One region of the Ensifer sp. Root423 genome, then DNA from elsewhere that is predicted to be linked to it. Evidence: predicted binding sites of a transcription regulator. Region 1 holds the regulator's gene; each other region holds the start of a gene.

What was found. The regulator PhoB, encoded in region 1, activates phosphate uptake and scavenging genes when phosphate is short. The targets are predictions, from matches to a motif close to TGTCATNNANCTGTCAT.
Region 2: a site for PhoB is predicted at 3,888-3,904, ahead of ASD01_RS29690 (PhoX family protein). Genes of this name have one in related genera too.
Region 3: a site for PhoB is predicted at 3,820-3,836, ahead of ASD01_RS09455 (DUF1045 domain-containing protein). Genes of this name have one in related genera too.
Region 4: a site for PhoB is predicted at 5,520-5,536, ahead of ASD01_RS00770 (BtaA family protein). Genes of this name have one in related genera too.

Annotation. Positions count from the first base shown of each region.
Region 1 covers NZ_LMEG01000012.1:201,564-209,072, forward strand. Annotated here, with positions in the region: gene pstC (phosphate ABC transporter permease subunit PstC) at 1-838, shown strand, start outside; gene pstA (phosphate ABC transporter permease PstA) at 835-2,157, shown strand; gene pstB (phosphate ABC transporter ATP-binding protein PstB) at 2,171-2,986, shown strand; gene phoU (phosphate signaling complex protein PhoU) at 3,037-3,750, shown strand; gene phoB (phosphate regulon transcriptional regulator PhoB) at 3,953-4,636, shown strand; gene ASD01_RS13625 (GcrA family cell cycle regulator) at 4,706-5,227, opposite strand; gene ASD01_RS13630 (aspartate aminotransferase family protein) at 5,649-6,848, shown strand; gene argF (ornithine carbamoyltransferase) at 6,953-7,509, shown strand, end outside.
Region 2 covers NZ_LMEG01000045.1:214,517-222,025, forward strand. Annotated here, with positions in the region: gene ASD01_RS29675 (MOSC domain-containing protein) at 1-61, opposite strand, end outside; gene ASD01_RS29680 (HD domain-containing protein) at 242-898, opposite strand; gene ASD01_RS29685 (DUF2339 domain-containing protein) at 905-3,784, opposite strand; gene ASD01_RS29690 (PhoX family protein) at 3,980-5,992, shown strand; gene ASD01_RS29695 (PaaI family thioesterase) at 6,173-6,682, opposite strand; gene recO (DNA repair protein RecO) at 6,699-7,445, opposite strand.
Region 3 covers NZ_LMEG01000007.1:17,614-25,122, forward strand. Annotated here, with positions in the region: gene ASD01_RS09435 (trimethylamine methyltransferase family protein) at 1-1,196, opposite strand, end outside; gene mnmD (tRNA (5-methylaminomethyl-2-thiouridine)(34)-methyltransferase MnmD) at 1,363-2,079, opposite strand; gene ASD01_RS09445 (NAD(P)/FAD-dependent oxidoreductase) at 2,119-3,261, shown strand; gene ASD01_RS09450 (PRC-barrel domain-containing protein) at 3,320-3,709, opposite strand; gene ASD01_RS09455 (DUF1045 domain-containing protein) at 3,935-4,738, shown strand; gene ASD01_RS09460 (NUDIX domain-containing protein) at 4,735-5,196, opposite strand; gene puuE (allantoinase PuuE) at 5,390-6,319, shown strand; gene uraD (2-oxo-4-hydroxy-4-carboxy-5-ureidoimidazoline decarboxylase) at 6,319-6,822, shown strand; gene ASD01_RS09475 (ureidoglycolate lyase) at 6,919-7,416, shown strand; gene uraH (hydroxyisourate hydrolase) at 7,475-7,509, shown strand, end outside.
Region 4 covers NZ_LMEG01000001.1:153,437-160,945, forward strand. Annotated here, with positions in the region: gene ASD01_RS00750 (DMT family transporter) at 1-853, opposite strand, end outside; gene ASD01_RS00755 (lytic murein transglycosylase) at 1,148-2,377, opposite strand; gene ASD01_RS00760 (glycoside hydrolase family 25 protein) at 2,519-3,310, opposite strand; gene ASD01_RS00765 (class I SAM-dependent methyltransferase) at 3,550-4,185, opposite strand; gene ASD01_RS00770 (BtaA family protein) at 4,222-5,472, opposite strand; gene ASD01_RS00775 (EAL domain-containing protein) at 5,651-7,210, shown strand; gene ASD01_RS00780 (serine hydrolase domain-containing protein) at 7,340-7,509, shown strand, end outside.

The DNA.
Region 1 (7,509 bases):
GGAAGCCGGACGCTTCTTCACCATGGTCTCGCCGTTCGAGTTCTTCTTCGGCACGGTCTGGGATCCGCGGTTTGCCGCTGCCGGCAGCGGCGGCGCTTCGGGCCAGTTCGGCCTCATCCCGCTTCTTGCCGGCACGCTCTACATCGCCTTCGTCGCCATGCTGTTTGCGGTGCCGATCGGCCTCTTCGCGGCGATCTACATGGCGGAATATGCAAGCCCGCGCCTGCGTTCGACCGCAAAGCCGCTGCTCGAAGTGCTCGCCGGCATCCCGACCATCGTCTACGGTTTCTTTGCGCTGGTGACCGTTGGCCCGTTCCTGCGTGACATCTCCGCCCAGATGAACGGTCTCATGACCGGCAACTACCAGAACTTCATCCAGGCACAGAGCGTTCTGACGGCGGGCATCGTCATGGGCATCATGCTGATCCCATTCGTGTCGTCGCTGTCGGACGACATCATCACCCAGGTGCCGCGGGCACTGCGTGACGGCTCGCTCGGCCTTGGCGCCACCCGCTCGGAGACGGTCAAGAAGGTCATCCTCCCGGCAGCCCTCCCGGGCATCGTCGGCGCGCTGCTGCTCACCGCCTCGCGCGCCGTCGGCGAGACCATGATCGTGGTGCTGGCAGCCGGTGTGGCGGCCCGCATGCAGATCAATCCCTTCGAGCCGATGACGACGGTGACCGTTAAGATCGTCAACCAGCTGACAGGTGACCTCGAGTTCACCTCGCCGCAGACGCTGGTGGCCTTCGCACTGGGCATCACGCTCTTCGTCATCACGCTCGGCCTCAACATTTACGCGCTCTACATCGTGCGCAAATACCGGGAACAGTACGAATGACCGACATCGCTTCCCCGACCGTCCGGATCTCCGCCCGTCCCGCATCCGCCAAGCGCGATATCGGCATCAAGCGTCGCTATGCTGCCGAACGCCGGTTCCGCTTCTACGGCATGGCCGCGATCAGCACCGGTCTCTTCTTCCTGGCATTGCTGTTGTGGACCGTCTTTTCCAACGGCTACACCGCATTCCAGCAGACGACGATTACGCTGCCGATCGAATTCACCGAAAAGGTCATCGACCCCAAAGGCGAACGCGCGACCGACGGCAAGGTGCTGATGACCGCCAACTATCCGCTGTTGGTGCGCGACGCGCTCGTCAAGCAGCTCGGCATCGACGCCACCAAGCGGCCGCAGGTCAAGCAGGCGACCGACATGGTTTCCGCGAGCTCCCGCACGCTCCTGCGCGACATGGTCGCCGCGGACCCGTCGATCATCGGCAAGACGGTTCCCGTCACGCTGCTGGCCGAGGCCAACATCGACTCCGCCTTCAAGGGCCAGATCGATCTCTCGGTCGATGAGGGCAAGCGCAAGGTCAAGGACCAGCAGGTCACCTGGATGAACGAGCTGGCGAGCGCCGGCATCCTGAAGAAGAGCTTCAACACCGGCATCTTCACCTTTGGCGCCTCCAGCCGTCCCGAAGCGGCAGGCGTCGGCGTCGCGGCCCTCGGTTCGCTCTACATGATGCTGATCGTGCTGGTGCTGTCGCTTCCGATCGGCGTCGCCGCCTCGATCTACCTCGAGGAGTTTGCGCCGAAGAACCGGCTGACCGACCTGATCGAGGTCAACATCAACAACCTCGCGGCCGTTCCGTCGATCGTCTACGGCCTCCTGGGTCTCGCCGTCTTCATCAACTTCGCCGGCATGCCGCGCTCGGCAGCCGTCGTCGGTGGCTTCGTGCTGACGTTGATGACCCTGCCGACGATCATCATCGCCACCCGTGCGGCGTTGAAGGCGGTCCCGCCGTCGATCCGCTCGGCGGCCCTCGGTCTCGGTGCGTCGAAGATGCAGACCATCTTCCACCACGTGCTGCCGCTGGCGATGCCGGGCATCCTGACCGGCACCATCATCGGTCTTGCCCACGCGCTTGGTGAAACCGCGCCGCTGCTCCTGATCGGCATGGTCGCCTTCGTCGTCGATTTTCCCGGTTCGCCTATGGAACCGTCGACGGCACTGCCGGTGCAGATCTACATGTGGGCCAACGAGGCGGAACGCGCCTTCGTCGAGCGCACCTCCGGCGCAATCATCATTCTTCTCATCTTCCTGGTCGTCATGAACCTTGGAGCCATTCTGTTGCGACGTCGCTTTGAGCGCCGCTGGTAGTGAGGTAATTACTATGAACATCATGTCAGAAGCAGCAGTCGAGAAGGCTCTGGATCAGAAAATGAACACCGTGCCCTACAAGATGATCGGCAAGGATGTGTCGGTCTATTACGGCGAGAAGCGTGCGCTTTTCGACGTCAACCTCAACATCCGCGAGAACACGGTCACGGCGCTGATCGGTCCTTCGGGTTGCGGCAAGTCGACCTTCCTGCGCACGCTGAACCGCATGAACGACACGATCGAGAACTGCCGCGTCACCGGCAAGATCACGCTCGACGAGGACGACATCTACGACCCGACGATCGACGTCGTCGAACTGCGCGCCCGCGTCGGCATGGTCTTCCAGAAGCCGAACCCGTTCCCGAAGTCGATCTACGACAACGTCGCCTACGGCCCGCGGATTCACGGACTTGCCCGCACCAAGGCCGACTTTGACGAGGTGGTCGAGACCAGCCTGCAGAAGGCCGGTCTGTGGAACGAGGTAAAGGATCGTCTGCAGGAGCCCGGCACCGGCCTTTCCGGTGGTCAGCAGCAGCGTCTCTGCATCGCGCGTGCCGTCGCCGTGAGCCCGGAAGTCATCCTCATGGACGAGCCGTGCTCGGCTCTCGATCCGATCGCGACGGCCAAGGTCGAGGAACTGATCCACGAGCTGCGCACGAACTTCACGATCGTCATCGTGACCCACTCGATGCAGCAGGCCGCCCGCGTTTCGCAGCGCACCGCCATGTTCCACCTCGGCAATCTCGTCGAGGAGAACGACACCGACAAGATGTTCACCAATCCGGATGACCAGCGCACCCAGGATTACATCATGGGCCGCTTCGGCTGAGGCCGCATAAGGCTGCAACAGTAACTGCAAAGCGCCCGTAAGGATCGACGATCATGTCCATGCATATCATGTCCGCCTATGACGAAGAACTGAAGTACCTGACGCGCCGCATCTCGGAGATGGGCGGCCTCGCCGAACAGATGGTCGCCGAGTCCGTTCGCGCGCTGGTCAACTCCGATCTGGCTCTCGCACAGAAGGTGATCTCGGACGACACCGTCCTCGACGACGCCGAGCGCCAGATCGGTGAGAAGGCGATCGTCACGATCGCCAAGCGTCAGCCGGTCGCCGCCGACCTGCGTGAGATCATGGGGTCGATCCGCATCGCCTCCGATCTGGAACGCGTCGGCGACCTCGGCAAGAACACCGCCAAGCGCGTGATCGCGGTCGCCGGCTCCGGCATTCCGCGCAAGCTCGCCCGTGGCCTCGAGCATCTGGCAGAGCTCGCTCTCGTCCAGCTCAAGGAAGTGCTCGACGTCTACGCCTCGCGCTCGCCGGAAAAGGCCAACAGCATCCGCGAGCGTGACGAAGAGATCGACGCGATCTACACCTCGCTGTTCCGTGAGCTCTTGACCTACATGATGGAAGATCCGCGCAACATCACGCCCTGCACGCATCTTCTGTTCTGCGCCAAGAACATCGAGCGCATCGGCGACCACGCGACCAATATCGCTGAGACGATCTATTACATGGCGACGGGTGCTCAGCCGGAAGGCGAGCGTCCGAAGGATGACACCACGTCGACGCTGGGCTCGGTCAACGACTGAGCGCCAAGCGCGCCGTAAGCATGCATGCCCTTTGAAATCTGATCCGGTCGCGGCTTCGGTCGCGGCCCCGAATTCCTGTATCTGAAGCATGCGGTTTTCGCCCCGCCTTTGAAAACGGCGGATGTGCTCCAGATTTAGAGTGTCTGAGCGCCGGCCGGGCCGATGAGCCCAAAGGCCGCCCGCGGTAAGGAGACGTTACCTGATGTTGCCAAAAATCGCCGTAGTCGAAGACGAAGAGGCGCTGAGCGTTCTGCTGCGTTACAATCTGGAAGCCGAGGGCTTCGACGTCGATACGATCCTGCGGGGCGACGAGGCGGAGATCCGGCTTCAGGAGCGGCTGCCCGACCTGCTTATCCTCGACTGGATGCTGCCCGGTGTTTCCGGCATTGAACTTTGCCGTCGGCTGCGCCAGCGTCCGGAGACCGAACGTCTGCCGATCATCATGCTGACGGCGCGAGGCGAGGAAAGCGAGCGCGTCCGGGGTCTGGCGACGGGTGCCGACGACTACGTGGTCAAGCCCTTCTCGACGCCGGAGCTGATGGCGCGCGTCAAGGCGATGCTGCGCCGGGCAAAGCCCGAGGTGCTCTCGACGCTGCTTCGCTGCGGCGACATCGAACTCGACCGCGAGACCCACCGCGTTCATCGCCGCAGCCGCGAAGTGCGCCTCGGCCCGACCGAGTTCCGTCTTCTGGAGTTCCTCATGTCCTCGCCGGGCCGCGTCTTCTCTCGCTCGCAGCTTCTGGATGGCGTCTGGGGGCATGACATCTATGTCGACGAGCGCACCGTCGACGTGCATGTCGGTCGTCTGCGCAAGGCTCTGAACTTCTCGAACATGCCCGACGTCATCCGCACCGTTCGCGGCGCCGGCTATTCGCTCGAAAGCTGAGCGGTCTGAAAGTCGCCAACAAAAAAAGGGGCCGATCGGCCCCTTCCTTTATCAATGCGGTCCAGCTTCTTAGCGAGCCCTGCGGCGCTCCCCCGACGGCTGGTAGGCCAGCCGAGCATGGAAGGTGCAGTAAGGCGAGGCTTCCGGGGAATCGTTGCCGCAGAAGTGAAACTCTTCCTTCAGCGGGTCGCCGATCGGCCACTTGCAGGTGCGCTCGGTGAGCTGGGTCAGCTCGAGGCGGCGCGACATCGGCACGACAACGTCGGTGCGGGTGCTGAAATCCTGCTCGGCAACGAGATCGACTTCGATTTCTTCCTTGAGAACGACAGCGCCGGCCGCGCGTGCAACCGGGCGGGTCGAAACGCGCGAAGCGTAGTTCGGTGCGCGCGGTGCCGAAGTCGGGCGCTTCGGACGGGCTGCCGTCGTGGTGCTGCCGCCGGCCTTGGCGCGACCTGGCAGGCTCAGGCGGTGAACCTTGCCGATGACAGCGTTACGGCTGACGCCGCCGAGCTGTGCCGCGATCTGGCTTGCGCTCAGGCCCTCGGACCAAAGCTTCTTCAGTTTCTCCACCCGCTCGTCAGTCCAGTTCATTTCTGCACTCTCCGTTCTCAGCGTTGGGGATGGCAGAATCCCTCACCGCACCCCGGCTAAACCCCGGGGTTGCAAACGCGATAACTCTTTTGGTGACTAGGTCCGCCGCATGCGTCTAGTAATTGAATGTTAACGTACTGACCGCTGGACTCTGTGGCAAGAGTCCCGGGAATCAGGCCGAATCGATTTCGTAGTTTTCCCCAACTTGCTCGGCCAGCGTTGCATTTTTGCAAGCCCTCCCGGACGATTTTTCTGCTGCCAGGAATCGACCCTTGATGTTGCGCTGCAAGGCTTGGTTTTGTTGACATTGCAGCGCGAAATGGGAATAGTGCCTGCGCCGCCGAAAGGCGGCATTTTTGATTTTTATCGGCCCGCGTGAGGCGCGGGATCGATGTCGATCTGGAGTGAAGGAGAGCCTCGCATGACTGCAACCACGCCGCTTTATGATACCTACATGCGCGCGCCGTTGCGTTTCGAGCGAGGAGAGGGCGCCTGGCTGATCGCCGAAGACGGCACGCGTTATCTCGATTTCGGTGCCGGCGTTGCCGTGAACTCGCTCGGCCACGCGCACCCGCACCTGGTCGAAGCGCTGAAGGCGCAGGCCGACAAGGTCTGGCACCTGTCCAACCTTTATGAAATTGCGGGCCAGGAAAGCCTCGGCCGCCGGCTGACGGCGGTGACCTTTGCCGACAAGGTCTTCTTCACCAATTCGGGCGCGGAAGCGCTGGAATGCGCCATCAAGACGGCACGGCGTTACCACTTCTCCAAGGGCCACCCGGAGAAGTTCCACGTCATCACCTTCGAAGGCGCCTTCCACGGCCGCACGATCGCGACGATCGCCGCCGGTGGTCAGCAGAAATACATCGAAGGTTTCGGGCCGAAGGCGCCGGGCTTCTACCAGGTTCCGTTCGGCGACATCGCCGCGGTCAAGAATGCGATCACCGAGGAAACCGCAGCGATCCTGATCGAGCCGATCCAGGGCGAGGGCGGCATCCGTCCGGCGACCAAGGAATTCATGCAGGAACTGCGCGCGCTCTGCGACGAGTTCGGCCTGCTTTTGATCCTCGACGAGGTCCAGACCGGCGTCGGCCGTACCGGCAAGCTGTTTGCCCATGAATGGGCGGATATCCGTCCGGATATCATGGCGGTCGCCAAGGGTATCGGCGGTGGCTTCCCGTTCGGCGCCTGCCTCGCGACTGAGGAAGCCGCATCTGGTATGGTGGCGGGCACGCATGGCTCCACATATGGCGGCAACCCGCTGGCCATGGCCGTCGGCAACGCCGTGCTCGACGTCGTTCTGGCCGACGGATTCCTGACGCATGTGCGCGATGTCGCGCTGGTCTTCCGCCAGGGCCTTGCGTCGCTCAAGGACCGCTTCCCTGATGTCATCGAGGACATCCGCGGTGACGGTTTGATGCTGGGCATCAAGGTGAAGGGCCCTTCGGCCGATCTGCTGAAGGAAATCCGCGCCGAAAAGCTCCTGGCCGTGCCGGCGGGCGAAAATGTGCTGCGTCTGCTGCCGCCGCTGACCGTGACGGCGGAAGAGGCGCGCGAGGGGCTCGCACGTATCGAACGCGCCGCCGAGGCGGTTCGCAAGGCAAGCGGCAACGCCGCGGCCTGAAGGTAGCGACCCAGGGACGACTAAGGCGTTAGAATGACCTTCGTGCGGGCACGTCGATAGCGTGCCGCACCAGGGACCGATTTTTCAGACAGGAACCGAGTACGATGGCAGGCACCAGACATTTTCTCGATCTTTCGGCCATGACGGCCGCCGACCTCCGGACGATCATCGACGATGCGCGCGTCCGAAAGGCGGCGACCAAGGCCGGAACTGCCGAGAAGCCGCTCGCCGGCAAGATGCTGGCGATGATCTTCGAAAAGCCCTCCACCCGCACCCGCGTTTCCTTCGATGTCGGCATGCGCCAGCTCGGCGGCGAAACCCTGTTTCTGTCAGGCACCGAAATGCAGCTCGGCCGCGCCGAGACGATCGGCGACACGGCCAAGGTGCTCTCGCGTTACGTCGACGCCATCATGATCCGCACCACCGACCATCGCCGCCTTCTGGAACTGGCCGAGCATGCGACGGTCCCGGTCATCAACGGCCTGACCGACGATACGCACCCCTGCCAGATCATGGCCGATATCCTGACCTTCGAGGAGCATCGCGGTCCGGTAAAGGGCAAGACGATTGCCTGGACCGGCGACGGCAATAACGTGCTGCATTCGCTGATCGAAGGTTCTGCCCGCTTCGGATACCGCATGAACATGGCCGTGCCGCTCGG
Region 2 (7,509 bases), on a different contig from region 1:
TCTCGCGGGCAATCGCGCGACCGCTCTTCAGCGGATGAATGTTGAGGCCGGTCACCTTCATGGACAGTTCCTTCCATCTTCAAAAACTGATTCAAGCGCCTGACGATCCGATTCACCGGGCGGCTGCAATCCGTTGAAAGGCCTAGATCATTTCTCGGCTTGATGGAAACGGAGAAATGTTCCGGTGCAATCGGCGCGGCACAATCGCTCGCAGAAAAGCGCCCCACGCCCTTCCCGGCAACTAGATTTCATCCAGCATCATGGCGAGTACGTCGCGTAGCCGCTGCTCACGCTCGTGAGCCAGACGGCGGCCGGCCTCGGTCTTGAACCCGTCAGCGAGCCGGAAGAGCTTGGTCTCGAAATGATCGATGGCGAAGGCCTTGTCATCGAGCGCCCGCGCCTCAGCCAACGGATCGAGCGGGTCGTAAAGGCCGCTGCCCATGCGCCCGGCGATGTAGAAGCAGCGGGCAGCGCCGACCATGCCGATCGCATCCAGCCGATCGGCATCCTGAAGGATCTTCGCCTCCAGGGTTTCCGGCGGGATGTTCGCCGAGAAGCTGTGCGTCAGGATGGCGTGCGCCACCGCGGCAATCTCATCCGTGCCCCAACCGAGATCTTTCAGAATGCCCGTCGCCTTTTCGGCCGCCAGTCGTGATGCCTGCGTGCGCAGGGGCGAGTTCTTCTCGACCGAGACGCAGTCATGCAGCAGCACCGCGGCGGCGAGCAAACGCGCCTCACTGCCCTCCTCCGCCTGGATGCGGGCGGCATTCTTCCAGACACGGATCAGATGTGCGGCATCGTGCGAGCCGTCATCGGCGGCGAAGGCATGCGGCAGCAACGCCGCCGCAAGTTCCTCATGCGGCGCGAAGGCGGCCGCGAGTTTCGAAATCTCTGTCATGATGTCCTATTGCTGTTCGGCAGGCTTTGCCGGCGCCGTCGGTGCAGCGCCAACGCCGGACAAGATCTTCTGGTAGAAGAGCCCTATCCCGATCAATACCCCGCCAAGGCCGATGAAGGACAGAGCCCGCAGGAAACCTTCGAGGTTGGACATGTCGATCAGGAACACCTTCAGCACGGCAACGAAGACCAGAACGGCCGACGCGATGCGGATGCTCTTGGCATGGAAGCGCGAGCCGAGCACCAGCAGCAGCACGCCGAGCAGCAGCCAGACGACCGAATAGGTGTAGGTCTCGCCCTGCAGAAAGCCCTTCCAGTCCGCAATGTTTTCCCCCTGCCAGACACGGCGCACCGTGAGGCTTGCCCAGGCGAAAGCAAGCACCGCGCCGCTGACCGCAAGTGCCATGACATAGGGCAAGGGCCGCTTGTCGCGTGCATACCAGGCGAGCCCCGCATAGCCGAGCCCCGGTAACAGATAACCGATCAACAGCAGGTCGAAGAACGGGATACGCCCCAGCAGTTCGCCGCTGAAATAGGGGTTGAGGCCGAGGAGATGCGCCGAAAGCACCGACAGCATCGAGAGCACGCCGAGGCCCATGCCGCCGTAGCGGAAGACCGGGCTCGGTGATTTCATGTCGAGGCTCATGAAGATCGCCGAGGCGCCGATTGCCAGCAGCGTGTAGATCGACTGCTCGCCGAGGGTCGGCACCGCGCTGTCGAGCACGCCGCCGTTCATCGCATGGCGCACCAGGATCGCGAGCGTCAACAGCACGAAAAGGCTGGCAAGCGCCTGCAGCAGGTTGCGCACCCGCGTGCCTGGCCAGGATCTCAGGAAATAGGCGGAGCCCGCAAGCAGCACGGCGGGAATGCCGTAGCCCGGCAGCAGCGCATTGAAGACGGGCGTGGTGCCGAGATTGCCGGCACCGACGATCGTCGGCTCCCAGGCGATGCGCCCGAGTACGACGACGGCAGCTGCACCAGTCATCCACGGCAGGATCGGCCAGGTGCGGATCCGCGTGGCGAGCGCATAGGCCGTTCCAAGCACGGCGATCGCAAGCGTCGTGACCAGCCCGTCCGTCCAGGCGTGGAGGGCAAACACGAGAAAGGTGAAGGAGCCGGCCACCAGCAAGCCGGCCGCCGTATCGCGCGCCATCGCCTCGCTTTCGCGGCGGTAGAGCCAGTCCGCAAGCGCCAACAGCGCCGCCCCGGCGACGAGTGAGAACAGGCCGTGCGGCAGGTCGAAGGAATAGTTGCCGGTCATCAGGAACGACATCGCGACGAGCGCGACCGGAACGACCGCGGCGATGCCCGCCCAGAGTGTCGAATATTGCGGATGGGCGACGAGCCGGCGCGACAGCACGAAACCGCCGAGTGCGACGAACAGCGTCGCAAGCAGCATTGCGGTGATCATCGCGGTGCGCCCGGGCAGGACGACTGCCGGAAGAGCGTCGGCCAGCGAGGGATCGAGATAGGCGAGCACGCCGCTCAGCGCCGTCAGGCTCCAGACGCCAGCAACAGCGCCGACCGCTGAAAGCACGGCGGGATAGACTGCCGTTGTCCGCCAGGCGCCCAACGCCGCCAGCGCCGCAACGACAACTGCAAACTCCGCCACCGGAAAGCGGACCGCATAGACTGCCGGGCTGATGAGGAGGAGCGCAAGCATGGTGACGACGATCGCGGCCGAAATGGAGATTGCCGCGTGCGGTGGAACGAACAGGCGTTCCCATGGCCCGACGACGGCCCGGGGTCGGGTTGTCGCTTCGGTCGGCTCCAGCATTTCGGACCCTTCAGTCGCATCACGCACTTCGCGCGCTTCTGCCACTGGCTCCCGTTCGATGGCGGCAGGCCAGATAAGTCCGATGCCGGCGATCATCACAAGTAGGACGAAAGCGACCGGCCGTGCTTCGAAGGGCGATGCCGCAGCGACATAGGCAAGGCCCCAGAGCCCTATGCCAACATTGGCAAGCGTCGGCACTACGGTCCATCGGCGCAGCCGCGATGCAAGCAGGGTCGCGAGCCAAACGATCGCGAGGAAGCCGAAAAGAACCCAGGGGCGCGGTTCGTTGCTCGAAACCAGCGCCGGCGTGATCAGCGAGGCAAGCAGGCCGAGGCCAGCGAGCGCCTGCCCATGCAGCAGCGACAGACCAACAGTGGCGAGCGAAATCGCCGCCAGGAGAACGAAGGCCGTGCCCGTGCCGATATAGTCGTAGATGCCATAGGCGGCATAGGCGACCCCGAAGAGGGTGACGGCACCGGCCGCCGTCAGGATGCCGGGGATCATGGCGTTCTGGAATTCGTTGGCGATCACGGGCACCGCGCGCCGACGGATGACCTCGCCCGCCGCCATCAGCAGGAGGCCGAACAAGGCAGCAAGCGTCAGGCGAACCGCCGGGCTCAACAGCCCGGCATCGATTGAATACTTGACCATGAAGACGCCGCCGAGCGCCAACGCGATGCCGCCAACCCAGACGGCCCAACGGGCGCCGAGGCGACTTTCCAGGCTTTCGGTCTGACGGGGTACGGTTGCGACCGGCTGCGGTGCTTCCGTGCTGGCAGCGATCGTCTCCTCGCCCTCGATTTTGGCCGCGGCTCCTTCCGCATCGCCGAAAATCCGCGCGCCCTCGCGCGCACTGGCCGAGAAGGCGGCAGCGGCATCGTCCAGCGTCTCTGGCTCCGGCGTCTCCGACATGGCCGGCAACTCGTCCGCAGCCGCAAACGCCTCGGTCGCCGTTTCAGCCGGGGCGCCTCCGCCCGGAGCGGCCCTCAGCGCCACGACCTCCGCCTTGAGGGCGGCGAGTTCGGCACCAAGACGCTCGGTCGTCCTTCGGTTGCCGAGATAGGCGGACAGGGCCAGAATAAAGGCAGCTAAAGCAATAAGTTCGAACATACTTTCCCCTGGCAGTCGCAATCGCCGGCGCGCGCAACCATACAGACTTTTATGCAAGCGCCAAATCTATAGACGGCCGAGCGCTGTAATCTCTTCACGGAAATGTCGCAGAACTGTCATGGGGCAGCTGGTACAGGCGGATGAACACCGCTGCCTTGCGCGGTGGTTTCCATCGTTCAACCAGGAGACCCGATCATGGACAAGCATCTCGGCCAGACGGAAGAGACCGAATTCAAGACGCTGACGGAACGCAGGGAAGAGCTGGAAGACGTCGGCCACAACTGTTCCGCCAATCCGACAATGGGCGACATCATCCACCGCCGCTTCTCGCGCCGGTCGTTCATCGGCGGCTCGCTGGCAGTTGCCGCGATCTCGACCACCGTCAGCCCGCTCGCTCTCCTGACCGCCGAAGAGGCACGCGCCGAGGACGGTTCGCGCTTCGACTTTACCGAGATCGAAGCCGGCGTCGACGAAAAGCACCAGGTCGCCGAAGGTTACGATGCCGACGTCCTGCTTCGCTGGGGCGACAAGATCTTCGCCGACAGCCCGGAGTTCGACCCGAAGAACCAGACGGCCGCTGCCCAGGAAAAGCTGTTCGGCTACAACAACGACTATGTTGGCTTCATCCCGCTCGACGGCAGCGCCGACCACGGCCTGCTCGTCGTCAACCACGAATACACCAATGCCGAACTGATGTTCCCGGCCTTCGCCAGCGTCGTGAAGGAAAAGGTGACGAAGGACGGCAAGGAAGTCGAGGAAGAGAAGGTCGTTCTCGGCGAATACAGCAAGGAGCTGGTCGACATCGAGATGGCCGCACATGGCGGCACGATCATCGAGATCCGCAAGGTCGACGGCAAGTGGCAGCCGGTTCTCGACGGCAAGAACAACCGTCGCATCACCGTCAACACCGAGATGCAGATCACCGGCCCGGCCGCCGGTCACGACCGCCTGAAGACGCCGTCCGACCCGACCGGCAAAAAGGTGTTCGGCACGCTCAACAACTGCGCCGGCGGCGTCACCGCCTGGGGCACCTACATGATGGCCGAAGAAAACTTCAACGGCTATTTCGGCGGCGAGATTGCCGAGAACCATCCGGAATACAAGCAGCTGAAGCGGCTGGGCGCACCGGGCGGCCAGTATGAATGGGCGTCCTTCTACGACCGTTTCGACGTCTCCAAAGAGCCGAACGAAGCCAATCGCTTCGGCTGGATCGTCGAGGTCGACGCGCTTGATCCGACGTCGGTGCCGAAGAAGCGCACAGCCCTCGGCCGTTTCAAGCACGAAGGCTGCGAATCGATCGTCAACAAGGACGGCCGCGTCGTGCTCTATTCCGGCGACGACGAGCGCTACGACTATGTCTACAAGTTCGTGACCAAGGGCACTTTCAACCCTGACGATCGCGCCGCCAACATGGACCTCTTCGACGAGGGCACGCTCTATGTCGCCAAGTTCGACGAAGACGGCTCCGTCACCTGGATGCCGCTGACGCACGGCGAAGGCCCGCTGACCGAAGCCAACGGCTTTGCCTCGCAGGCGGACGTGCTGATCAACACCCGTCTTGCCTCCGACGCGCTCGGTGCCACCAAGATGGACCGTCCGGAAGACGTTCAGCCGAACCCGAAGACGGGCAAGGTCTACGTGATGCTGACCAACAACACCAAGCGCAAGGCCGAAGAAGTCGACGCGGCCAACCCGCGCGCCAAGAACGCCTTCGGCCACATCGTCGAGATCACCGAGACCGACGGCGACTTCGCGTCGCTGAAGAGCCGCTGGGACGTTCTCTTGAAGTGCGGCGATCCGAGCGTTGCCGAGGTCGGCGCTTCGTTCTCGACCGCCACCACCAAGAACGGCTGGTTCGGCATGCCCGACAATTGCGCCATCGACACCGATGGCCGCCTCTGGGTATCGACCGACGGCAACAACGAGAAGGACACCGGCCGCACCGACGGTATCTGGGCGATCGACACGGACGGCGCCGCCCGCGGCACGTCGAAGCTCTTCTTCCGCGTGCCGGTCGGCGCCGAAATGTGCGGCCCCTGCTTCAACCCGACCTCGGACACATTTTTCCTCGCCGTCCAGCACCCCGGCGACGCCGGCCTTGCAACTTACGAGACGCCGGCCACCCGCTGGCCGGACTTCCAGGACGACATGCCGGTACGCCCGGCTGTCGTCGCCGTAACGAAGCAGGGCGGCGGCCGCATCGGCTGATCAGGACTGCGATTACAAAAAGGAACGCCGCGCCATTCTGCGCGGCGTTTCTTGCTTCCGACATTGCTTGACCGACGCAATTCCGGGCGGAAAACCGCTTCGCACTTTTCCTGGAATTGCTCAGCTTGAAGTGACGCAATTCCGGACGGAAAACCGCTTCGCACTTTTCCTGGAATTGCTTTAACGCCTGAGATTGTCGATCGGGAAGATGGCGCAGGTTTCGGTGCCGTGGGCGAGCAGCTTGCCGTTGCGGTCGCGCAGCCAGGCTTCGGAGGTCGCGATGGTGCGGCCACGATGCACGATGCGCCCCTCGCAGAAGACCTCGCCCATATCGGGCAGCAGCGGCCGCACGAGGTTCACCTTGAACTCGACCGTCGTATAGGCCTCCCCAGGTTTGACGGTGGTGAAGACAGCGCAGCCGAGGGCCGAATCCATGATCGTTGCCGTCCATCCGCCATGCACTGTGCCAAGCGGATTGAGGTGTTCCTCGGTCGGCAGCCCCTTGAAGACCACCCGACCCTCCTCGACTTCGCTCAACCCGAACTTCAGCGTCTTCGACATCGGCGGCGCCGGCAGCTCGCCGCTCAAAAGATCCTGCATTGCCTTGAGACCGCCATCGCGGGCGACGCGGTCGAGCGACAGCACGCCGACGCCGGATACGGACATGCCGGGATAAAGCTCTTGGTACATCGATAACTCCTGGGAATCAGGCGGCTGAGGATTGCGCTTTCAGCGCCTTCAGCGCCGCATGGACGAAACCGTCGCGGGCGGAAGAAACGTCGAGGCCGCGCGGCTCATAGACATGGCGGTGGAGGAAGAAGGCGGTCAGGCGGAAGGCGGCGGCGAGGCTGTCGTGATCCGCAGCCCTTCGCGCTTCGGCCGAAAGGAAGTCCGGCAACGCCAACATGCGGTCGGCATAACGCTCTCCGGCCTCCCGGCAGACCGCCCTGCCCGATTTCGGCGAGACGTAAACGAGCTCGGTGCGGGCGCCCGTCGCCACGCATTCCGTGAGATCGAGCCCGAAGCCGAGGTCGTTGAGGACTGCGAGTTCGAAACGGACGAACAATTCGCCGGCGTCGGCGGGATCGGCCAGATGGTCGACGATGACGGCCAGCGCCTCATAGAGATGCGGATGCGGGTCGCGCTCGGGAAGCAGCCTAAGGAGAGCGCCGAGCGCCTGGATACCATAGACCGAGGTTGCCGTTTCCATCAGCCGGGCGGCCCGCAGCTCCACCGGTTCGATCCGGAATTCGCCCATGTGCTCGTCGAGCCGGGCGCGCCAGGTGACCTCCACCGAGTTGCCCGGCTGCAGCACCGGCTGCATCGTGCGCGAACGCCCCGAGCGCACCATGCCGAGATGCCGGCCGTGGGTTTCGCTCATGACCTCGACGATGGCCGAGCTTTCGCCGTGCCGCCGGATCCCGAGAATGATGGCCTGATCGCTCCATTGCATGGCTATGGCATACACCCGTGGTCGAAAGCGGATCAAGCTGTCTTGCGGAAGCAAAACACCATTG
Region 3 (7,509 bases), on a different contig from region 1:
TCGGTCCAGCCGGCGGCATGCATGACGAAATTGCCGCCCCCTTGCGTCAGCGCCCAGAGCGACATGGCGGATTCGTAGGCCGCTTGAGCGTCCAGCGTATTGGCGGCGTTGGTGTTCGAGGTGCGGTAGGGGATGTTGTAGCGGCGGGCGAGCTGGCCCCCGGCGACCACCGCCTTCATGTATTCCGGCGTGCCGAAGGCGGGCGCTCCGGTCTTCATGTCGACGTTGGAGGTGAAGCCGCCATACATCACGGGTGCGCCGCGCCTGACCATCTGGGTGAAGGCGATGCCGCAGAGCGCTTCGGCGTTCTGCTGGACGAGCGCACCGGCGATCGTCACCGGCGCCATGGCGCCGGCGAGCGTGAAGGGCGTGACGACCACCACCTGGTTGCGCGAGGACATCTCGATGATGCCCTGCAGCATCGGCCCGTCGAGCCGGAGCGGCGAGGAGGTGTTGATGATGGTGAAGAGCGACGGCTCGCGCTCCATCTGCTCCATCGTGATGCCACGGCCGATGCGGGCGATCTCGATGCCGTCGGTGTTGCGCTGCTTGCCCAGCGAATAGACGTGGAACACCTTGTCGGTGAGCTTCACCATGTCGGAGAGGCAATCGAGGTGGCGCACCGAGGCATGGATGTCGACCGGCTCGACCGGATAGCCGCCGGTCGTGTGGACGATGTCATAGGACTGCGCGAGCTTCACCAGCTTTCGGTAGTCTTCCTGGTTGCCGGTGCGGCGGCCGCCGTCCCGGTCTGCGACGAACGGCGCGCTGGCGATCTGGGCGAAGACGAGATTGTTGCCGCCGATCGCGACATTGCGGGCCGGGTTGCGGGCGTGCATGGTGAAGGCCGGAGGAACAGAGGCGATCATGTCCATGATCAGGCCGCGGTCGAAGCGCACCCGGTCGGTGCCGGGCGTCAAGTCGGCGCCAGCCGCCTTCATCCGCTCGCGCGCCTCCGGCAGGATAACGTCCATGCCGATCTCTTCGAGGATCGTTAGCGATGCCTCATGCACCGATTCAAGCGCATCATCCGAAAGTACGGTGGATTTCGCCAGCGTATTGACAAGATTGAGATATTTCCCGCCGGGAGACTTGCGCACACGCTCGGCGCTGCGCCCGCCCGGGCGGCGTCGGCGCTCCAGCGGCGTCGAGGTTGCGTCGCCGGTTGCTGCATCGGGAAACTGATCGTCGTTCATGAAAGACCCACCGTGTTGCCGATGGGGAGTGTGTCGCAGATTCGAGACGGCGATGGCCCGCCATTTGCGACAGTTCAGTTCTCTTGTGGAGTAAAACGCTTGCGCTGACGCATTTCTGCAGTCGGGTGGCGCAACCGTTCAAGACAGGCCGCAATCGCGACGAGCGCTAGGGTCGGTCGCCCCGCAGCATCTCGCGTTTGCCGGCAAAACCCTTGCGCTTCTCGACGGCAAAGCCTGCGGCCTGCAAATTGCGTCGGACGAAACCGGCGGCGGCATAGGTGGCGAAGCTGCCGCCGGGCGTGGTCTTTTCGAAGACCAGCCGCATCAGTTCCTCCGACCACATGTCGGGATTGCGCGACGGCGCGAAGCCGTCGAGATACCAGGCTTCGAACGGGTCTTCCGCGCGGGCGACGCCGCCGAGTGCCGCGCCGCAGACGACCGTGAGGCTGACGCCGTCACCAAAGTCGATCTGGACATCACCATCAGGCTCGACCGGCCAGCGCGAGGCCAGCGCCTGGTGCTCCGTGTCGATCTCTGGCCAATGGCTGAGGGCGCGCGAAATCTCTTCGGCCGCCATCGGAAAGCGCTCGAAGGACACGAACTGCAGCTGGTCGCCAGCGGCCGCGGTCATCTTCCACTGGCGCCACGTCTCGCAGAAATTGAGCCCGGTACCGAAGCCGAGTTCGCCGATGCGGAAGGTGCCCGCACCGACCCAACGATCGGGCAGGCCGTTGCCCGACAGGAAGACGTGGCCGCACTCCAGCCGCCCGTCGGTGCGGCAATAAAAGTGATCGCCAAACTCCCGGGAATAGGGCATATCGCCCTCGTGCCAATCAAGGTTCTGGTGCGCCGGGGGCTCGATCGGGTCTGCGGATCCTGTCATGGCCAAGGCGATAATCCGCCGGCCGGAGAAGGTCAATCGATGAGCGAGCTTTTGGTCGTCGGCGGCGGCATCATGGGGCTGTGGGCCGCCATTTGCGCCACGCGCAGGGGCATGGCCGTGCGGGTCGCCGAGCAACAAGCGATCGGCGCAGGCGCCAGCGGTGGCCTTTTGGGCGCGCTCATGCCGCATATGCCGGATCGCTGGAACGATAAGAAACAGTTCCAATTCGACGCGCTTGTGACGCTCGAGGAAGAGATAGCGGCGCTCGAGGCGGAGACAGGGCTTTCGACCGGCTATCGGCGGACGGGTCGTTTGATCCCGCTTGCCAAGCCTCACCTGCGCGATATCGCCCTCCGGCACGAGCAGGATGCACGGAGCCATTGGCGCGCGGCCGACAGGCAGTTCCACTGGCACGTGAAGGACGACGGGCCTGAGGGCTGGCCGGGTGCTGCCGCGGCGGCGCATGGCATGGTCTTCGACACGCTCGCCGCACGGGTTTCGCCGCGTCGCATGCTTGCTGCGCTCCGCACAGCGCTCCTGCAGGCACCGAACGCCTATTTAGACGAGGGCAGGGGCGTGCGCCGGATCGAGCCGGAACGCGGCCGGGCCGAACTCGACGATGGCACCCGGATCGATTTCGAGCATTGCATCATCGCGGCCGGCGTCGGCAGTTTTCAACTGATCGACGACGTGTCGGTGCCGCTGGCGGAAACGAGCGGCACGGCTGTCAAGGGGCAGGCGGCACTGCTGCGCGCGGAGATCGATCCGGCGCTTCCGGTGATCTTTGCCGACGGCGTCTACATTATTGCCCATGACGACGGCCATGTGGCGGTCGGCAGCACCAGCGAAAACAGTTTTGCCGATCCCCTGTCGACGGACGAGCAGCTGGATGAGCTGCTTCGGCGCGCCGTAGCGCTCGCGCCGCGCCTGGCGGGTGCCGAGGTGGTGGAGCGATGGGCAGGGTTGCGCCCGAAAGCGACGGGGCGCGAGCCGATGGCAGGCCGGCATCCGGACCATCCGAACGTCTCGGTCCTGACCGGCGGGTTCAAGGTGAGCTTCGGCATCGCACACCGCCTGGCGCGTTTCGTCGTCGAAGAGATCGCCGGTTCTCCGGCGATCGATATTCCCGATTCTTTCTTCTGCCGGAATCACATAGCCGCACTTCGCGAGAAACATCTTTAGGGCCGGACATGCGAAGGGCCCCGCCCGCGGCGGGACCCGAAAGATCGAAAGTCAGGCATTACATCCAGTAGGGCGGCACGCCGTAGTAGTCGTAGACACGGCGTCCGTTTTCCGCGTTCCAGTCGTATTCTTCGGTGCCGTGATATTTCGGCGCGTTTTCGACCTGATCGCGAGTCACATCAGTGCGATAGCCGCCGAGCTTCTCGTCATAGGTCAGCTTTGCCCAAGGCAATGGATAGTGGTCTTCGCCGAGGCCGAGAAAACCGCCGAAGCCGAGCACCGCATAGGCGACGCGCCCGCTGCGCTTCTCGATGATCACGCGCTCGATCGAGCCGATGTGTTTGTCGTCGGGGCCATAGACCCTCGTGCCTTCAACCTTGTCGCTTGCGATCAGGTCGTGGGTCTCCTTGATCCGGGCGTCCTGAAGGTTCGCATTGTGATAGGTCACGCTTCTTCTCCATCCTTGTTTTCCTACCTTTTAGGAACGGGCGATGGGCCGGATGGTTCCGAAAAACGAGGGGTGACGTTCGCACCGCTGCCGCGCTCATCCCCGGCCGACTTCGTCAATCTGTCACGCAAATCACCTAAGACGCGGCCATTGGACAAGTCGGGGTGAGGGCGGAAAACCGCAGCTATTGCTCATCCTGCGCTGACGGATACCCGGAGCCAGCCGATGCGCTATGCCATTTGTTTTACGCCGCCGATGGCCGACCCGCTTTCCGCGACCGCTGCAAGCTGGCTGGGGCGCAATGTCTATTCCGGGGAACCTGCCGAGTTGCCGTCGGTCGCGGGCTTGAGCGCCGCGGATGTCGCCTATCACACGGCGGTTCCGCGACGCTTCGGCTTTCATGCGGTGATGATGTCGCCGTTCCGCCTGCATCCGGACATGACGGAACCGAAGCTTCTGAAGGCGCTGATGCATTTTGCCGGCGCCCAGACTCCGTTCGAAATCGATCGCCTGGAGGTCGCCCGCATCGGCCGATGCTTCGGGCTGATGCCGCAGGTGCCGAGCACGGCCATGCATCTGCTTGCGGCCAACGTCATCCAGGAGTTCGACGCCTTCCGCGCGCCGCTCAGCGAAGACGAGATCGAGCGCTCCGATCCGGACCGGCTGACCGCCCCACAGTTCTCCAACCTGCACCGTTGGGGCGATCCGCATGTGATGGACGAATACCGTTTCCACATGATGCTGACCGGTCCGCTTGCGCCAGACGCGATGCGGCGGCTCGAGGCGCCGCTCCGTGACCTGTTCGAGCCCTGCCTATCAAAACCGCTTTCGATCGGCAGCCTTGCGCTGTTTGTCGAGCAGGAGACGGGCGCACCCATGCGGGTGCATTCACAGCACCCGCTCGGCAAGATCTCGACGAACACGCGCGCAGAGCGGGCGAAGCGGGCCGCCGCCGACCCATCGCTGGCGCCGCAAGGCGCGGTCCGGCCGCTGCCGCTGATCGTCGCTGCGCTGATGGCGCAGCGCTAATCGGAAACGGACGCGGGCGAAGCTGCAAAGAGCAGCGCTTTCGGATAGGGCAGGCCGAGGTCCGGCATGTCCGCCGGCGCGAAGTAGCGCAGCGACTTCGTTTCGCCATCGGTGATCGGCTGCTGGGAACCGACGATCCGGCATCGATAGAGGGTAACCACATATTCGACGTGGTCGCCGTTCGGGTAGGTGTAGCGAAACGCTTCTCCGCCGAAGACGCCCAGTATCCGCTCGACCGAGACCGGATAGCCGGTTTCCTCCATGACCTCGCGGATGACCGCATCGACAGGCGTCTCGCCCGGCTCGATCGCGCCGGCCGGCAGGCTCCAGCCTTCGCCACTTGCTTTCTCCTGCAAGAGGACCCGGCCATCGGAATCGACAATGACGGCCGCCACTGACGGGCAGAGAAGCAGGCCGGGACCGACTTTTTCGCGGAGCGCTTGAATGTAGGATTTCATCTCGATGAGGGCCGTTGTCCTTGCCGATCCATTCAACGCTGTTTCGAAAAATCTCTCAACCTCGGGCTCAGCCGAATTTTTCTGGTAATTTCCGTCAGGGCCGTGGCGCTGCCGCTGCCCTGCCTCACGTCATTTCGGTATCGACAATCCGGTCGGCGGTGATACCGTTCCTAAAAATTCGAAGGGTGATTTGATGTCTGAGACTAAGTATCCGCGCGACCTCGTTGGCTACGGCCGCAATCCGCCGAAGGCAAACTGGCCGGGCGATGCGCGCATCGCCGTGCAGTTCGTGCTGAACTACGAAGAGGGCGGCGAAAGCTGCATTCTCGATGGCGACCCAGCGTCCGAGTGCCTGCTGTCGGAAATTGTCGGCGCGCAGCCCTGGGCTGGCCAGCGTAACCTCAACATGGAATCGATCTACGAATACGGTGCCCGTTCCGGCTTCTGGCGGCTGTGGCGCATGTTCACCAGCCGCAACGTCCCGCTGACCGTCTATGGCGTGACGCAGGCCATGGCGCGCAATCCGGAAGCCGTCGCTGCCATGAAGGAAGCCGGCTGGGAAATCGCCAGCCACGGTCTGCGCTGGCTGGAATACAAGGACGTGCCGGAAGAGGTCGAACGCGAGCATATCCGCGAGGTCGTCCGCCTGCACACGGAGCTCACCGGCGAGCGGCCGCTCGGCATCTACCAGGGCAAGCCTTCGGCCAATACGCTGAAGCTGGTGCTGGAGGAAGGCGGGTTCCTTTACTCCTGCGACAGCTACGCCGACGAACTGCCCTACTGGGTGCCGGGTCTTTCGGCCGACAAGCCGCACCTGATCATTCCCTATACGCTTGATGCCAACGACATGCGCTTTGCGACGCCGCAGGGCTTTAACAGCGGCGACCAGTTCTTCAGCTACCTCAAGGACACATTTGACGTGCTCTACGAGGAAGGTCGCCAGGGCGACGCCAAGATGATGAATATCGGCCTTCACTGCCGTCTCGTCGGCCGCCCGGGCCGCGCTGCTGCGCTCGCTCGCTTCATCGACTACGTCATGTCGCACGACAAGGTCTGGGTGCCGCGTCGCATTGACATCGCCAACCATTGGTACCAGCACCACAAGCCGGAAGGGGCGCTCTGATGACCGACCGTGATGCCTTCGTTGCCCGTTTCGGTGGCGTGTTCGAGCACTCGCCCTGGGTTGCCGAACGCGCCTACGACCGAGCCGCGGCGACCGGGCTGACGGCGGGCACGGTGCATTCGGCGCTCTGCCAGGCCTTTCGCACGGCGCTGCCGCGCGAGAAGATGCAGGTGCTGCGCGCGCACCCCGATCTTGCCGGCAAGCTGGCGATCGCCGGTAAGCTGACGGCGGACTCGACGGCGGAGCAGGCGTCTGCCGGCCTCGACCGGCTGACACCAGAGGAGCATGAGCGCTTCACCGCGCTCAACGACACCTACACGAAAAAATTCGGCTTCCCCTTCATCATCGCGGTGAAGGGGCTGACCAAGGGGCAAATTCTTGCCTCCTTCCAAAGCCGCATTGACAATTCGCCCGAAGAGGAATTTGAAACCGCTTGCGCACAGGTCGAGAAAATCGCCCGCCTGCGCCTGCAGTCGATGATTCCTGGAGACGAAAATGCCTGACAAAACCGTTCGATGCCTGTCCCCGCTCATGAGGAGGGCCCTCGAACTGGATCGGACATCCGCAAGCGCAAAATCGTCCTGCGAGGTCTCCGCATAATGTCGCGCCTGCTCGAAATCGAACCGCTGACACGCGAGGCCTTCGCTCCCTTCGGCACCATCATCGAAGCCGATCCGGCAACGATGCGCCACATCAACGGCGGCAACACGGAACGTTTCCACGGTCTTGCGCGTGCCGATGTCGTCGGCGACGGCGCCAATGTCATCATCAACATCTTCCGCGGCCAGCCGCGGTCTTTCCCCTATTCGGTGACGATGATGGAGCGCCACCCGCTCGGCAGCCAGAGCTTTTCGCCGCTCGACGACCGCCCATGGCTCGTCGTGGTGGCGGACGACGAGGACGGGCGCCCGGGCACGCCGCGCGTTTTCCAGGCGAACGGCCGGCAGGGCGTCAACTACGGCCGCAATATCTGGCACCACCCGCTGATGTCCGTCGGCGCCGTCAGCGATTTCCTCATCGTCGACCGCGAAGGGCCGGGTAACAATCTCGAGGAGTTCTTCTATGACGAGCCTTTCGTCATAGACAGCGCTATCTAGCAGGACGTGCGCGCGGCTTCTGACAGCATCCCGCGCCAATGTGTGAAAGAGAGAAGCCATGAGCAGCGCCGGCCGCCTGACCACCCATGTTCT
Region 4 (7,509 bases), on a different contig from region 1:
CCTGCAGCGTCTCGCCGAGAAAGAGGTAGCCGAGCAGGATCGCGCTTGGCGGCACCAGCAGGGTGACCAGTGAGGCATTGGTGGCGCCGGCCGCGCGCATGATGCGGAAAAAAAAGATGTAGGCATAGGCCGTCGAAACCAGCGCCAGGCCGAGGATCGACAGGATCACCTCGACGGGCGGCATCGGCAGCAGCCAGGGCGTGTCCGTAAAGGCGGCCACCGGCAGCGCGATCAGCGTCGAGGCGGTCAGCTGGCCTGCGGCCGTCACGGGAGGCGCGAGATCGCGGAAGCGTTTGCCGTAGGTCGCCGCAAAACCATAGCTGATGGCGGCAAGCACCGGCAGCAGCAGCGCCCAGAGCGGCACGCTGCTTGTGGTGCCGAAGAGACCGGCAACGGCGCTCGGCCCGATCAGGACGACGGTGCCGGCGAGCCCGAGCAGACAGCCGGCGATCTTGGCGGAACTCAGCTTCTCGTCCTCGGTCGCCATGTTGGCGATGATCACCGTCCAGACCGGCGTCGTGGCGTTGAGGATCGCCGCCAGTCCGGCGCCGATATGGGTTTGTCCAAGGAAGATGAAGGCGTGCGGAATGGCGTTGTTGATCAGCCCCATCAGCGCGAATTCGCGCCAGCGGCCGGCAAGCGCCTCGTACATGCCGAAGCGGCCGCGGATGTAGATATGCAGCGCCAGGGCTGCCAGGCCCAAACGCAGGAACACCAGCGTGAAGGGCGGCACATGGGCGACGGCAACGCGGGCGAAGAAGAACGATCCGCCCCAGATCAGGCCGAGCAGGGCAAGCAGCGCCCAGGTCCCGGCGCTCATCTGATTGCCATCGACGGTGCTTCGCGCATTCATGGTGATGCCTATCCGTGCTGATTGCGTGGTGGCGTCAGTCTCCCTCCGCCGGGTGGACGCCATGGCGCAAGCGCCTGGTTACCGCTCCCGGATCGGTTGTGCTCCGACACATGATACATAACCCGGCACGCCCGGCGGAACCACCCGGTTCTTGCGGCGATGATGAGGGCCGCATGCGTGGGGGCGAGCCGGTGGGCTCTCATCAACCGGGATCCGGTCGGTCGTTGTGGCATGAAAAAACCCCGGAGATCGATCCGATCTCCGGGGTCATGGTTTTGAAACTGCGGTTCGGGCTTAAAGCGCGTTCAGGAGTTCGAGCGTCGCCCAGCCGTCGGCCGGACGGCCGAGGCGGAGCTGCTCCTTCTGGAGTGCCGCACGGGTGCCGGAGCCGAGGATGCCGTCGATCTTGCCGACATCGTGGCCGAGCGTCTGCAGCTTGCTCTGCAGTGCCTTCATGCCGGTGTCGTCGAGGCCCGGTTCCGGATTGCCGCCTTCATAGGTCGGCGCGCCGCCGAGACGGGTCGCGAAATAGGCGGCAGATGTTGTGTAGATGAACGACTGGTTCCATTCGAGATAGACGTTGAAGTTGGGGTAGGTGAGGAAGGCCACGCCCTTGCGGCCCTGCGGCAGCACCAGCGAGGCTTCGAGGTTGCCGAAGGCGGTGTCGCCGTTGCGCGGCTTGACGCCGAGCGCGAACCAGTCGCTGGCCTTCATGCCCGGCTGCAGGCCGGTCTTTTCCCAGGGGAGTTGCTCGGGAACGCTGACTTCCTGGATTACCGGCTGGCCAGCCTTGTAGCCGAGGCTCTGGATGAACTTGGCGGCGGTCAGGATCGCGTCGGGCGAGCTCTTCTTCAGGTTCACGTGGCCGTCGCCGTCGCCATCGACGCCATAGGCGATGATGTCTTCTGGCAGCATCTGCACCTGGCCGATCTCGCCGGCCCAGGCGCCTGTCGTCGTCGCCGGGTCGAGGTCGCCATGCTGGACCATCTCGATCGCCGCGATCAGCTGCGGGCGGAACATCTCTGGACGGCGGCAGTCGTGGGACAGCGTCACCAGCGCGTCGCGGGTGTTGAAGTCGCCCTGGACGGCGCCGAAGTCGGTCTCCATCGCCCAGAAGGCGGTGATGACCGGGGCCGGCACGCCGAATTCTTTCTCAGCGCGAGCAAAGACGTCAGCATATTCCTTCATTTTCTGCTGGCCGATATCGAGGCGCGACTTGCTGACGGTGCGCTTGGAGAATTCGGTGAAGGTCTGCTTGAAGACGCCCTGGGTGCGGTCGCGGCTGAGCACCTTTTCATTGATGGCGGCACCGGCGAGCGCCCGGTCAGCGACATCGGCCGGAACGCCCTTGGCGACCGCTTCGGCCTTCACGCCCTGAAGGAAGGTTGCGAGATCGCCACCGCAGGCAACGGCCGGGGATGCCGTCTTCGCGCCTGTCGAGGCTGCGGTCTGGGCGGCGGCGGCCGAGGCGGTCAGCGCCAGAAGAGCGACGGAGGCAAGCGCGCGCCGGGCTGTGCGGGTCATCATGAAATTCCTTTCTTTGCCGTGGGGCGCCTTGCACCACCACGGGCAATCAAATCGCTGCGAAATCTGTCGTTGCTCTCTCAGAGCATTATGACCGAAAGAAGAAAATGGGTCTTCCTGCCGCACCTGTCGGCAGGAATGTCAGTTCTGCTTCGGCTGCGAGACCGCGGCGACCCAGTTCTTCCAGTTTTTCGCCGAGCCGGCGAAGACATTGATATCGGTGGCGCCGTCGATGCCGGGGATGACCCCGGTGCTGGTATATTGCCAGAACGCCCAGCGGCGCTCGACGTAGACCTCACCCGGATGCTTGGCGACCGAGCGCACCCAGAAGTGATGTTCCTTGAACTGGTCGACGAGATTGTCGCGGTGGAAGTCGACCGAGGTGTAGATGATCGGGCGCTTGCCGTAATGGGCTTCGAGCCGGTCCATGAAGCGCTTCATCTCGACGCGCACTTCGTCCGGCGTCGGGCGATGGCGGCAGGTCTTCGATTCGCCGTTCCACTCGACGTCGAGAACCGGCGGCAGGTAGACGGCGCTCTTCGGCACGTTGGCGATGAACCAATCGGCCTGGTCGTCGGCGGTCGAGCAGAAATAGTAGAAGTGATAGGGCGCATAAGGGATGCCGGCGGCCCGTGCCTTCTGCCAGTATTCGGGAAAGCGGGTATCGACCCGGTCCTTGCCTTCCGTCGCCTTGATGAAGGCGAAGGAGACGCCCGAGTTCTTCACCTTCATCCAGTCGATATCGCCATTCCATTTCGAAACGTCGATGCCGTGGATATTGTGGTGCTGCGGGGTCCGGTCGCCGAAGTTCTGCGGGTCCGTATCGTGGAAGCGCGGCGGGATCGATGCCGTCTGCATCAGGTCATAGTCGGTCGACGAGCAGCCGGAAAGAAGGGTGGCAAGCGGCAAGAGAGCCAGGAGAAGCCGGCGCATGATTTTCCTGTCTAGAGACGATCGATGATCCTGCCTCACACGATGGCTTCCTGTCGGTGATTTCCCCAGTGAGGCGTGAACCCCATTTTCACCATATCATCGTAAAAATTGAGTTAGCTCAAGCGGGAATTGCGGACGGCAGAAAAGCGCAAAAGCGCCGAAAACCAGGCGGTTTCGGCGCTTGCCGGAATGGCTGCCCTCAGGCGGGATGCAAAACCTTTGTGTAAACCGCCTGCCGTTCAGTCGGCGATCGCCACGGAAGGGCGGTGATAGACGGCGAGCCAGGCATAGCCGCGGCCGATCGTGCGCCGCTCGAGATCGGCGCCATTTTCGCGGGCTTTCTCGCGTAACACGTCGAACAGCCGCTCGCGCGGCGTCACGTGAAAGCGGTTGAGCCAGCCGTGCAGCGCCCGGCGGAAGCTCGTCGGCAGGCGTTCCTGCTGGCCGAAATCGGCAATGTGCAGCGAGCCGCCCGGATTAAGCGCTGTGATCGCCGCGTCGATCGCCTTCTGCCAGTCGGGGATCATCGACAGCGAGTAGGAGATGACGATGTGATCGAAACCCCTTTCGCCGAAGATCGCCGGATCGAAGTCCGTTGCGTCGGCGACATGCAGCGTGGCGCGCCTGTTGCCGCCACGGTTGAGCTTCGCGCCGGCCGAGGTCAACATTTCCTGGGATATGTCGAGCCCGAACAGGCGGGCCGACGGGAAACAGCGGCCGATCAGCGCCAGATTGCGGCCGGTGCCGCAGCCGACCTCAAGCACCGAGGCACCGGAGGCCGGGTTCATGTCGCGGATCAGCGTGTCGCGGCCGAAGAGGTAGTACTTCCGCGTGAGATCGTAGAAGTGCCGCTGATAGCGGTACATGTGGTCCATGCGCCGCGCGTGGGAGATCCCGGCCTGTTGCACGTCTCAGCCCTTCCTGCGGTAGATGTGGAAGCCGCCATAGATGGCGGAGCGGTCTTCGGCGCCGAGCCGTAGCGAGGTTTCGGCATCGTAGTGCCACTGGTCGAGCAGGGCCGGGGAGACACGGCCGGGCAGGATGCTGTCTTCCGCCGCCGTGCGGAAGATCACGACTGCGCCCTCATCCGCCGTGCGGGTGATCTCGGTCCAGAGGTCGTTCAGCTGCTGGTCGGTCATCCAGTCCTGCGCGTCGAGCAGGATATAGCGGTCGACCGAGCCGGCGGATTTGCCGGCGAGAAGCTCGGTGAAGCTTGCGTGATGTACCTCGACGCGCTCGGCATTGTTGCGGATCGCCTCATAGGCGCCGGCGTCGAGATAGGGCGGCAGGTCGCCTTCATGCGGCAGCGGGTAGCGGCGGCCGAAGGCCTGCCAGGCGAAGTAGTTTTCGCGCAGCGGGAAGTGACAGGTGAGCTTTTCCAGGCGATGGCGCAGAACGGCGGCGAGCGACTTTTCGGCACTCAGGCTTGCGAGCTCGTCGAACTGCTGCGGCGGAATGCCGAGGCCGAAGAGGGAGCTCTTGCGCCCGGTGATCCAGCGGATGACGGGACGATCGAAGAGAGGCGCCAGGCGCTCGTCGAAGAACTGCCGCTGTTCGCGCATGGAGCGCGCCTGGACGAAGTCCTCCGGATTGACGCCGTGCAGGCGGGCAAGCAGGTGGCTGGCTGCAATGAAGCGGCCGAGCAGACCGGTGCGGTAGATATTGCGGCCAAAGACGCCGATACGCCGGCGACCGGTCATGTCGCGGCGGGTCCAGTAGCTGCGCGTCGCTGTATCAAGCTTCGGCGCGAGGAATAGATCGAAAGCCTGGACGTTGGTCGTCGTGCCCTGGATCGCCAGGAAGCGCGTGACATCCTTGTGGCTCGGCAGATGGCGGAAGGCTGCGAGCTTCAGGCGGTTGAGCGCGATATGGTGCGGGTTGAGGTCGACGACGTCTATTTTCCGTGGGCCGGCCGACAGATAGGTCAGCATGTTGCAGCCGCCGGAGCCGATGGTGACGATCCGGCTTTCCGGGGTCAGTTGCATCGCCTCCATGTCGACGATCGGATCTTCCCAGATCTGCGGATAGACGAGGCCCGAAAAGAGCAGGCCGAACAGACGTTCCGAGAAGCCTGCGAGGGAGAGGGTCTTGTGCTGGAGCAGGGCGTTTTTCAGCTTCGGATTTTTTCTGCCAAAGCCAACGTCGGAAGCGATTTCATTCATCTCAGACGGTCATCCAGTTGAAACTTAGGCGCTTCTAAAGTGACTCGGCTACACTTTGATGACGGGCTTTCTCACAGGGCTGGGGCGGTCTCCGGAACGCAAATCTACAATTTTTCACCCATAAGAATTCATTAAACCCTGACGTGCTAGCACCGCCTTACATACGGGGGGCGTCGACATGATGTTAGGTACGTTTCTGCCGAAGCCCGAGCAGCGATTTGCGGCTGCCGGCGCGGCATTGGGGGCTCTGGTTTCTGTGGCGTGGCTTGCCAGCGGAACCGCTCTTCCCGACCAGATGGCGCCGCATTGGGACGTCCCTGCCGTTATGGCGGCCGGCGCCATGCCTTTCATCCTCGGCGGCTCCTTCTATCGCTGGCGCTACTCGCGCCGGCTTGAGCTGGAGCTGCGTGCCGCGCGGCGCGCCGAGCGTCGCCTGCGCAACGAAGTCCATCGCGACAAGCTGACTGGGCTTGCAAACCGCGCTGCGCTCGAGGCCGATATCAGCCAGGCACTCAGCGCAGAAGGTGCCGCGTTTGCGCGCAACGCCTTGCTTCTTCTCGATCTCGATCGCTTCAAGGTGATCAACGACACGCTGGGACATGACGCCGGCGACCGGTTGCTGGCTCTGTTCGGCGCCCGGCTCAGGCGTGCCTTTGCCGGCGAGGCGACGGTCTACCGCCTCGGCGGTGACGAGTTCGTGCTTGCGGCCGCGTGCGCGCCGTCTCAGGCCGATGCGGAAATGCTCGCAACGCGGGTGGAAAAGCTGTTCGAAGCGCCGTTCGATCTCGGGGAAACGCGCATCGCTTCAGGCTGCAGCATCGGCATCGCCTTCATCGAGCGGTCGGACAAATCGACATCCGACGTGTTGAAAAGGGCGGACCTGGCGCTTTACGAAGCCAAGGCGATCAGCGGCAACAGTCATGCCTTCCACTCGGAAACCCTGAGCCATGCCGTGCGGCAGCGGGCGGAAGCCGAGCGCGATCTTACGCGCGGTTTCGAGGCAGAGGAGTTCTTTCTCGCATTCCTGCCGATCCTCGGCATCGAAAGCGGCTCCATCGGTGGGTTCCAGGCGCTGCTGCGCTGGCGGCATCCGCATCTCGGCGTCATCGGCGCGGAAACGTTCGAGCCGCCGGAGCAGAGCGCGACTACGCTGGCGCTTGCCGCCTGGGCGCTTCAGTCCGCCTGCAGGCAGGCGGCCGGCTGGTCTTTCCCGAAAGGGCTGACGATTGCGCCCTTCGTCTCGCAACTGCGCGACCGCGATTTCGTCACGCACGTGGAGCGGTGCCTTTCGGATGCTGGCCTTTCGCCGGAACGCCTGACGATCGAGGTCGCCGAGGGCGTCTCGACGGACGATCTCGTCATCGTCACCGAAAACTTGCGGGGGCTGCGCGCGCTCGGCGTTCGCGTCGCGCTTGGCGGCGGCTCCGCCTCGTCGCTGCCCCTGAACCAGATCTCGGAGGTGCAGCCCGACCAGGTGACCGTCGATCTCGCCGCCGTGCGGGCCGCACATGGCAGCGAACGCAGCGTGGCGTTGCTCGCCTGCCTGATCAAGACCGGACAGGTGCTGCGGCTTTCGATCGCCGTCAGCGGTGTCGAGAAGGAGAGCGAGGCGGATTGCGCGCGGGCCTGTGGCGCTGCCGAGATCCGCGGTCCCTGGGTTTCGCCTGTTATGGCCGACGTGTCGGTGCTCGTCGGCGACGGCGAAGCGGGAGAGGCGCGCCTCTCTGCGAGTGCGTGAGCGAGAGCTCGAAGCGCTGCACTTTTTTCGACTGCTTGTGCGTTTTTCCAATATGAAAAGTTGAGGCGGCCGGGGCTTTCCCTTGCAGCAAAATGCTGGTTCTCTTTGCGCATCAGGCCGGAGGATCGCATGGGACGTTTGTTGAAGATTTCGGGTGCCGTGCTGGCGCTGATCGTCGTCGGTCTGTTCGGTTGGCTTGCGCTGGCGCCGCCGCAACTGCTGAAGGTCGGCGACGGCTATGCGGCAAAAATCGTCTGTTCCAACGTCTTCATCGCCGGACGCGATGCCCAGGCTGTGCT